Regions from separate parts of the Alteromonas sp. CNT1-28 genome, predicted to be linked through region 2. Evidence: predicted binding sites of a transcription regulator. Region 2 holds the regulator's gene; each other region holds the start of a gene.

Region 1 (3,238 bases), on a different contig from region 2:
TGAAAAATACGTGGATATATCGCTGAAAACCTTTATTCCACTTATTTTACTCGTGATTTTTGTAAACACGGTAGCGGTAAAATACTTCGGGTTGAGCCTATTCGGATAGTCAGGTTTTAAAAGAAATGACGTGAGCTAGCAGTGAGCTCAACTTAAAAACGGCAAGCCTAAAGCTTGCCGTTTTTGTTTGTGTCAGAGTATGTATTTTCATTAAGTGTAAAGCCTAAAACATGCGATAGGGGTCGCTATACTCTGGTGTAATATTTAGCCTTGCCCAGCTTTGTGCGGCGTCAATCACTTTGCCAGCAGGTTCTGCTTCAGTATCAGAAAAGCGAGGAGCATCAATATCCATCGCCTTCGCTGCATCCACGTAATAAATACCGCGCTTAGGGTGAGACAAGCTGCAAAGGTGAATAACATCGTTAAGCGGCATGCCACAAATGATGGTCGTTAGCGCAGATACAATGTCGTACACATGTACAAGGTTTATTCGCTTATTTCCTGCATCTAACTGTTTTCCACTTAACGAGCGGGCGGGGTGACGGTCTGGGCCTACTAAACCGGCTAGGCGAACAATACTGATATCAATCTGACCTCGTTTAGACAATAAATAGTCTTCAATAGTCACGTGGGCTTTGGCCGAGGCTGTTTGCGGCTGTGTAGTGCTGACTTCGGACACTACCTCATTTGTTGCATCGCCGTAAACCGACGTGGTGCTGATAAACACGATATGCGCCACCTTTACGCTGATGGCTGCGTCTATCAACTGCAGCATATTGTTGGTGTATGACGCGAGATCTGTGTTTCTCCTGCCAGGGGGAATATTTAGCAACAAGGTAGCGTTTGGCAAATGGTTACAAAGCGCTGATGTATCTTCGCCCAGGGCATATTCAATTGCGGTGATACCTTGGTCTTTTAACGCGAGACGTTTCTGTTGGCTTCGAGTGGTGCCAACAATATTGACCTTTCCTGAAAGTGCTTTGCCCACATAGCTGGCTAACCAGCCGTAGCCACTAATTACTACATTTTGAGTCATCAATTAAATACCCCTTTGTTTAGGGCTTAAGAGTACATTAATTGGAGGGCGGTTGTCGTTAACTGTTAAAATGAAAAACCGACTGGGTAACAGTCGGTTTTCTAAGGTGAGTGGTTAGAGTTGTAAGTCGTTTCGTTTTGCGCGTTTAGTTCGCTAAATGTTCCAACTACATTTTCATTTCGTCGTTGTGGTCATGGTGGTTGTCTTGATCAATATCTAGCAGGTTCAAGTCATCTAGCCCAGATATGGATGCCTGCATTTTGCCTTCGGCATAATCTGCTTTCTTCAGTACCTTACACAATGCATCGCCTTTTTCTTCTAGCGCAGCCGCTTGGCTTTCTAAGCGATATTCTAAATCTTCACCCCAGCGCTCCATCTTTTGCTCAAACTCAGACATATCACCGCCTTCCCACAACATTTGTGTTCCTACCGCAATAAGTATTCTACCCATAGACTCACTGATTAAAGACTCAATTTGCGCTTCGAATTCTTGCTCCCAGCTTTCGTCAAACCAACCTGGCTCATCGAATTTAGTTGAATCAACGCGAATATTGCCTGCGTCATCATAGAATGAAGTGTTTACTTTGGTTTCAAGTGAGTCGAACAGTTCACGAAAATCGTCACCCATTTGATCGCCGCCTAACAGTTCAGTAAATACTTCAGTTACTGCCACGTTGGCAATTTGCAGCCCTTCACTGGCGATATTCAAGGTCATAGGGATGGCAATATCAATGTTGTTGTAATATTCACTTACCCAGCGCTGTTGTTCGCTGTCAAGCGATACTGATTCGCCGTTAATGGTCATATTGTGATGGGAGTCAATCGTCATCACTGAGCCATTGTCCATCTGTACCGTTAGGTCACCTTGGTAATATTGAATATGACCATCAAGCTCCATGTCACAACTGTTGTTTTGAAAGCTGCTGTCATGCGCAAATGCGTGGCCGCTCATTAAAGCACTGGTAAGGGCAACTGAAAGTAATAGTTTCTTAGACATTGTTCATTCCTTAATTTACGTGTGACGCGTTAACGAAAGTGCTCGAAGCAAACTGCAATGCGTTGTAGTGTCACTGTCAGATAGACGCTAACGATACTCGCTGTTATACCTAAGGTAGAGCAATGGCCTTGCCAATATTTAAAGTATATATCTTTCAAATAGTTAGTGATATTTGATGATTTCTTTATGCTCTGCTAAATACACTATTTAGTGAGATTACCAACTAATTAGTAGTTTTGACTAAGATCAATTAATACCAATAGCGGTACATTTAAGCCAATCCAAGCATGGTTAAATCTTATTTATTGGTGCATAATACCGCCAATATTTTTAAGGGGTTATCACAATGGCTGATTGGATTAATGCAATTATGTTTGGTGTTGCGCTAATTGCCTTTACGCTAGGGCTAAGCAGCATCGTTATGGGCTTTATGACTGCTAAAGCAGGTGCTGAAGGTATGCAGGAAAAAATCGAGTACGGTTTTTTTGGCGTTACTGGTTTAGTACTTTGCTTACTGATGGCCTACGCATTGGCTTAAGCGATAAGCATTAAAAAAACCGGCTATCTCAGCCGGTTTTTTTTCGTCTTGAACAAGTCTTTATTCATCACTGCCTTATCGATTAGGTTCGCTCTTCTCCAGAGCATCCTCAGGCGCATTGTCGCTTTCGGGACTGTTTCTATAAGCGCTTTGTTCGCGATGGGCAAGCAGCGACAAATGTCCATCACGTTGATAAGCGCGTAAATCGAACAAATCCAGCATAGCCATAACGTGGTCGAAAATATCCGCCTGTACTTTTTCGTACCTCACCCATTCCTTTTGTGCACTGAAGCAGTAAATTTCTAAAGGTAAACCAAGCTCATTAGGCGGTAGCTGCCTAACCATTAGGGTTAGTTCTTGGTTTATATCTGGGTGCTTGCGCAAGTATGCCTCTAAATAAGCTCTAAAAGTGCCGATGTTGGTAAGGCGACGGCTGTTTAGCAGATCCGACTCATCAATGGAGTAATCTCGGTGATAAGCCCGGAGCTCATTTTTCTTCTTATCGATATATTCGTTGATATAGCGAATTTTCGAAAAGCGCTCTAGCATATCGTTGTCACAAAGCTTAATAGAGTGCACATCAATATAAATGGCGCGCTTAATTCTGCGTCCGCCAGACTCTTGCATACCGCGCCAGTTCTTAACTGCTTCTGTAGTAAGGCTGTAA
Region 2 (3,238 bases):
CTTCGTCTAAGAAAGACAAAAAAGACAACGAGGGCAATGAATAGCAATGGCAACTTTGAGCGCTAAAAATCTTGCTAAGGCTTACAAGTCAAGACAGGTTGTTCGAGATGTAAGTCTGTCTGTCTCAACGGGTCAAATTGTTGGTCTTCTTGGCCCAAATGGCGCTGGTAAGACCACCACATTCTACATGATTGTTGGTTTAGTGAATCTGGATAAAGGCAAGATTGAAATCGACGACAATGAGCTAACTCATCAGCCCATGCACGAGCGCGCACGCCGCGGAATTGGCTACCTACCGCAGGAAGCCTCTATTTTCAGAAAGCTCACAGTGCATGAAAATATCATGGCCATTTTGCAAACCCGTAAAGATTTAAATTCACAACAGCAAGAAGAAGAAGCTGATGCGCTACTTGATGAATTTAATATTAACCATATACGTAATAGTACGGGGATGAGTTTGTCAGGGGGCGAACGCCGACGCGTTGAGATTGCCCGCGCTCTGGCAGCAAAACCGCAATTTATTTTGTTAGACGAACCATTTGCTGGTGTTGATCCAATATCAGTTAATGATATAAAGAAGATAATACAACATCTTCGCGATAGGGGTATTGGAATCCTTATCACAGACCATAACGTACGAGAGACATTGGATGTTTGTGAAAAGGCGTACATTGTGAGTCATGGCGAGCTTATTGCGCAAGGAACGGCGGAACAGGTTTTAAGTAATCAAAAAGTAAGGGATGTATACCTAGGCGAACAATTCAGGCTATAGTTAATGTAACCGAATTGTCATTTTTCAGTTTCGCTCTGGTATATTCAATTTAGAGCATTTAAATAAGACGTAGATGAAACCATCTTTACAGCTAAAATTTAGCCAACAACTTACCATGACACCACAGCTTCAGCAGGCCATTAAACTGCTGCAGCTTTCTACACTTGATCTTCAACAAGAGATCCAAGAAGCGCTCGATTCTAATCCGCTATTAGAAGTTGAAGAAGGTAACGACGAGCCGCAACTAGAAAAGAACAATATCGACAACGATGACAGCGGCTCTGAGGCCACTGCTTCTGCATCTAGTGACACACTAGAAGCCGGCGATGCACTTGAGAAAAACGATCTTCCCGATGAGCTGCCAATCGACAGCACATGGGACGAATACTATTCTGCTTCATCTTCGCCTGCTCCGGGTCCATCCAATGACGACGAGCAAATCTTCCAAGGTGAGACTACTGAAGATATTCAAGAGCACCTTCTTTGGCAAATGCGCCTTACCCATTTCTCGGATACCGATCGCGCAATCGCTACAGCAATCATCGACTCTATTGACGAGTCAGGTTATTTAACCGTTACCCTTGATGATATTTTAGAAGCGGTTAACGATGATGATATGGAAGAGCCGATTGAAATGGACGAAATAGAATGTGTGCTAAAGCGCATTCAGATGTTCGACCCTATTGGTTCTGGCTCACGCTCTCCACAAGAATGTTTGATGGTGCAATTGCGCCAATTTTCAGAAGACACACCGTGGCTTGCTGAAGCAAAGCAACTAATTGAAGAGTACTCTGACTTACTGAGCAGCAAAGACTATCGTACGCTTATGCGTAAAAGCCGATTGAAAGAAGATCAGCTACGCGAGGCAATGCGTTTACTGCAAACCTTGAATCCTCGCCCAGGTAGTGCTTTAGTTACTAAAGAGCCTGAGTACGTTATTCCTGATGTCTCAGTAACCAAGAAAAATGGCCGTTGGGTGGTTGAGCTGAACCCCGACAGTCTGCCTAAATTAAGCGTAAATCAACAATACGCTGCAATGAGTCGCCGTGCCAAGAATAGTAGCGATTCACAATTCATCCGCTCACACATGCAAGAGGCTAAGTGGTTCATAAAGAGCCTTGAATCTCGTAACGAAACCTTAATGAAGGTTGCAAACTGCATTGTGCAGCAGCAAATGGGCTTTTTTGAGCACGGCCCGGAAATGATGAAACCAATGGTGCTAAATGATGTCGCAGAAATGGTAGATATGCACGAATCCACTATTTCGCGAGTGACAACGCAAAAGTACATGCATACGCCACGTGGAATCTTCGAATTGAAGTATTTCTTCTCAAGCCACGTTGCAACAGAGTCTGGTGGTGAATGTTCATCTACAGCGATTCGTGCATTGATCAAGAAATTAGTGGCCGCTGAAAAGCCTAGCAAGCCGCTAAGTGATAGCAAGATTGCTTCATTGTTGGCCGAACAAGGCATTAAAGTTGCCCGGCGAACAATAGCAAAGTACCGGGAATCGTTGTCGATCCCGCCGTCGAACCAACGCAAAAGCCTTATTTAATCGGGCTTAATAATATAAGGAAGACGAAATATGCAAATCAACCTTACTGGTCATCATGTCGAAATCACCGACTCTTTGCGTAATTATGTCGATACGAAGTTCAGCAAACTTGAACGTCACTTTGATCACATTTCTAATGTGCATGTCATCCTGAACGTTGAAAAATTAAATCAAAAAGCCGAAGCGACCGTTCATTTAAGTGGCGCTGAAGTATTCGCATCCTCAGAAAATACCGACATGTATGCGGCGATTGACAGCATGGTTGATAAACTCGACCGGCAGGTAATCAAGCATAAGGAAAAACTGAAAAAACATTAGTAGTTAATTAAGCATGGATATACAAGCCATCGTAAGTCTGGACCGCACCGAGTGTGCGGTTCAGTGTAATAGTAAAAAGCGAATTCTTGAGATCATCGCTGATATCGCTGCCAAGCAAAACGAGAACATTGATCAGGCAACGGTACTCAACAGTTTGATGGCTCGAGAGCGTATGGGTAGTACAGGCATTGGCAATGGTATCGCCCTGCCCCACGGGCGCCTGCCGGGCCTCGAGAAAGTGATTGCCATTGTTGTAACCAGCACGCCAGCAATTGACTTCGACGCCCTTGACGAGAAACCCGTAGACATCTTTTTTGCGCTACTCGTTCCCGAGGAACAGACCGAAGGACACCTTCAAACGCTGGCCACCGTGGCTGGTAAACTAAGCGACAAAGAAACGATTAAAGCAATACGTCGCGCAACGACAAGCGACGATATTCTATCTGCATTAAGTTAAACATTAAGCGCCTATTAACCGTTTAGTGGGCGCCTAATTCAACAAGGCGTATGTGATAAAACCAGAGTATTAGGGAGAAAGTAGGTGAAGCTGATAATAATCAGTGGTCGTTCGGGGTCTGGTAAGTCTGTCGCAC
Region 3 (3,238 bases), 150 kb from region 2:
GGGCAAAGAGCCCTGCGCTTATCACGTAAGCGCCAAGTAGTTCGGACTGGGGCCTGTTGATCTTTGCTGCACATCAACGTTCAACAGGCCCTAGTAACAATCTATTAAAAGATTTTGCGCTACAATGGTGATAGAATCGCCGAAAAAATCTCCTACCTACTTGGTGTACTGCTTTTGCGCAGCTTACGCCATGGTGGGTTGTTGTGTTTAACATCTTAGCTTCTGAGAGAACATGTTCGATTTAATTACCAGTAAAGACAGCAACGTTAAAAACGACGTGCTATCAGGTATTACCGTGGCGCTTGCCTTGGTCCCTGAAGCCGTTGCATTCGCATTTGTGGCCGGCGTAGAACCAATGATTGGTCTTTATGCGGCTTTCATGATGGGCTTAATCACTTCCGCTATTGGTGGCCGACCAGGAATGATTTCTGGTGCTACCGGCGCCATGGCCGTTGTAATGGTGGCACTGGTTGCCCAACACGGCGTGCAGTATTTATTTGCCGCGGTTATTTTGGCTGGTTTACTGCAAATAATGTGCGGTATTTTCAAGCTCGGAAAGTTTATACGTCTGGTCCCATATCCGGTAATGCTAGGCTTCGTAAATGGTTTGGCAATTGTTATTTTCTTGGCGCAATTAGGCCAGTTCAAAGTGACCAACGCAGCGGGTGAATTACAGTGGATGGAAGGTACGCTGTTATATTGGATGCTAGGGCTTGTGGCGCTAACCATGGCCATTATCTATTTATTGCCAAAGCTAACCAAAGCTGTACCGGCGTCGCTGGTTGCGATTGTTACGGTAACCTTGTTAGTACACGGTCTTGACCTTGAAGCGCGTACTGTAATCGACTTTGTTCGCGATTTGCTACCAGCTGACCAGCGCGAGACTGCGACGCTAGCGGGTGAACTTCCTAGCTTTGCTATTCCTATGGTGCCGTTCACCTGGGAAACCTTCATGATCATTTTGCCTACCTCAGTGATTCTTTGCTTGGTTGGTCTTATTGAATCGCTTCTTACCCTTTCATTAATTGATGAAATGACGGACACCCGCGGACGTGGTAACAAAGAGTGCGTTGGCCAAGGCGTTGCAAATACCGTAAACGGTTTCTTTGGCGGTATGGGCGGTTGCGCCATGATTGGTCAAAGTATGATTAATATTAACTCTGGTGGCCGTGGCCGCTTGTCTGGTATCACCGCGGCGGTTGTATTATTAGGCTTTATTCTATTTGCTGCTCCGCTAATTGAAATGATTCCTCTCGCTGCTCTTGTTGGCGTTATGTTCGTGGTGGTTATTGCTACATTTGAGTGGGCGTCATTCAGAATTATTCGCGGTGTAAACAAAGAAGATGCGTTCGTACTTTTCCTAGTAACCGGCGTTACTGTTATCGCTGACCTGGCTATTGCGGTTGTGGTGGGTGTTATCGTTTCAGCACTGGTGTTTGCATGGAAACACGCTCGTCATATTGAAGCGAGATCCCATATCGATAACGACGGTTGGAAAGTCTATGAGCTAGACGGCCCGCTGTTCTTTGGCTCGGTATCGCATTTCAAAGACCTGTTTGATATCGCCAACGACCCTAATGATGTAGTTATTGACTTTAAAGACTCTCGCATTTGGGATTCATCAGGTATCGATGCGCTAGATACCCTTGCTGACAAATACGAAGAGCAGGGTAAAAAGCTACACATTCGCCACATCAGTGATGAGTGTCGCTCACTGCTTCGCAAGGCCGATAAGTTTGTTGAAATCAATGTGGTTGAAGATCCTCGCTACCGCGTAGCGACGGATAAGCTGGCCTAAGTTATTTGAAAGCCTTAATGCACCAAGTAAACACAGTTTTGCGTTTGTTTGGTGCAGTTGTGAAGTCTGAATAATGCTTATTTTGTAGTAAATCAAATAAAAACAATTGTTTACGGTTTTGGCACTGAACTTGGATAGCTATAAACGTAAAGTGTGTTATGGTGATTTGTGTCAATCGCTGAAAATTGTGTGATTTATAACACTCCGTAAAATGTGTTAGCCGACCTAAACCGTTGGCAAAATAGGCAACGAAGCCCGTATCAACGAAAGTTGAAGCGGGCTTTTTTTTGTCCCGAAAAAAGGGGAATACCATGACTTCATTGGACTCAAAAACGCAAATTGTCGTCGTAGGCAACGGCATGGTGGGGCATCATTTTGTTGAGCAGCTTCACCAAAGCGATGCCAATGTAGAAATAACCGTTTTATGCGGCGAGTCACGCCTTGCGTACGACCGCGTTTATCTGTCGTCTTTTTTTAGCGGCGCGAGTGCTGATGACTTAGCGCTCACTACACCCGCTCAGTACGCCGAGTGGGGCGTAAACGTAGTTACCAATGCCTTGGTTACCGATATAGACCGTGACAATAATAAAGTGACGACTTCTGAAGGGCAGGTGTTTAGCTACGATAAGCTTGTGTTAGCTACGGGCTCATACCCATTTGTGCCACCCATCCCTGGCAACGATCAAGAGCATTGCTTGGTGTACCGTACTATAGACGATCTACTCGCTATTGAAGCTTCAGCAGCAGTGAGCAAAGTAGGGGTTGTTGTTGGTGGTGGGCTGTTGGGTTTAGAAGCCGCTAACGCATTAAAGCAAGCCGGTCTCGACACCCACGTGGTTGAGTTTGCCCCGCAGCTTATGGCGGTTCAGCTAGACCAAGCAGGTGGTAACATTCTTAAGGACAAAATTGAAGCATTGGGCGTTACGGTTCACACCCAAAAGGCAACGCAAACTATTGAGGCCGGTGATACCTGCCGCTATAAAATGGTGTTTGCTGACGGCACTGCACTAGAAACTGACATGATTTTATTCTCTGCCGGTATTCGACCTTCCGACCAGCTCGGCAGAAAGTCAGCGCTAACACTGGGTGAGCGCGGCGGTATTGTCATTGATAACCACTGCGTGACCTCTGATCCAAACATTTACGCTGTGGGTGAATGTGCGCTGTGGGATAACAAAATCTTTGGCCTGGTAGCACCTGGCTATACCATGGCGCGCACGGCTGTAAGTCATATAACCGGCGGCGATGCCGAGTTCGCTGGCGCAGATATGAGTACCAAACTCAAGCTAATGGGTGTGGAAGTGGGCTCAATTGGCGATGCTCATGAACGCACAGCCGGTGCGCTTAGCTACACCTATTTAAATCAGCCCGAGGGCGTGTACAAAAAGCTGGTGGTAGATAGCGAACAAAAGTATGTACTTGGTGCTGTACTCGTTGGCG

Evidence for each region. The regulator sigma-54, encoded in region 2, starts transcription at its own class of promoters, with help from an activator protein. The targets are predictions, from matches to a motif close to GTTGGCACGNNNNTNGNNT.
Region 1: the regulator sigma-54 is predicted to act here: its motif matches at 2,151-2,169, upstream of MHN02_RS18095 (DUF2884 family protein).
Region 3: the regulator sigma-54 is predicted to act here: its motif matches at 1,916-1,934, upstream of nirB (nitrite reductase large subunit NirB).

Annotation. Positions count from the first base shown of each region.
Region 1 covers NZ_JAKREZ010000037.1:3,667-6,904, reverse strand. Annotated here, with positions in the region: gene MHN02_RS18105 (sodium-dependent transporter) at 1-109, shown strand, start outside; gene MHN02_RS18100 (NAD-dependent epimerase/dehydratase family protein) at 224-1,036, opposite strand; gene MHN02_RS18095 (DUF2884 family protein) at 1,203-2,033, opposite strand; gene MHN02_RS18090 (hypothetical protein) at 2,380-2,571, shown strand; gene MHN02_RS18085 (mechanosensitive ion channel domain-containing protein) at 2,647-3,238, opposite strand, start outside.
Region 2 covers NZ_JAKREZ010000006.1:252,988-256,225, reverse strand. Annotated here, with positions in the region: gene lptA (lipopolysaccharide transport periplasmic protein LptA) at 1-44, shown strand, start outside; gene lptB (LPS export ABC transporter ATP-binding protein) at 47-772, shown strand; gene MHN02_RS05865 (RNA polymerase factor sigma-54) at 846-2,327, shown strand; gene hpf (ribosome hibernation promoting factor) at 2,358-2,645, shown strand; gene ptsN (PTS IIA-like nitrogen regulatory protein PtsN) at 2,659-3,102, shown strand; gene rapZ (RNase adapter RapZ) at 3,187-3,238, shown strand, end outside.
Region 3 covers NZ_JAKREZ010000006.1:103,590-106,827, forward strand. Annotated here, with positions in the region: gene MHN02_RS05245 (SulP family inorganic anion transporter) at 233-1,798, shown strand; gene nirB (nitrite reductase large subunit NirB) at 2,110-3,238, shown strand, end outside.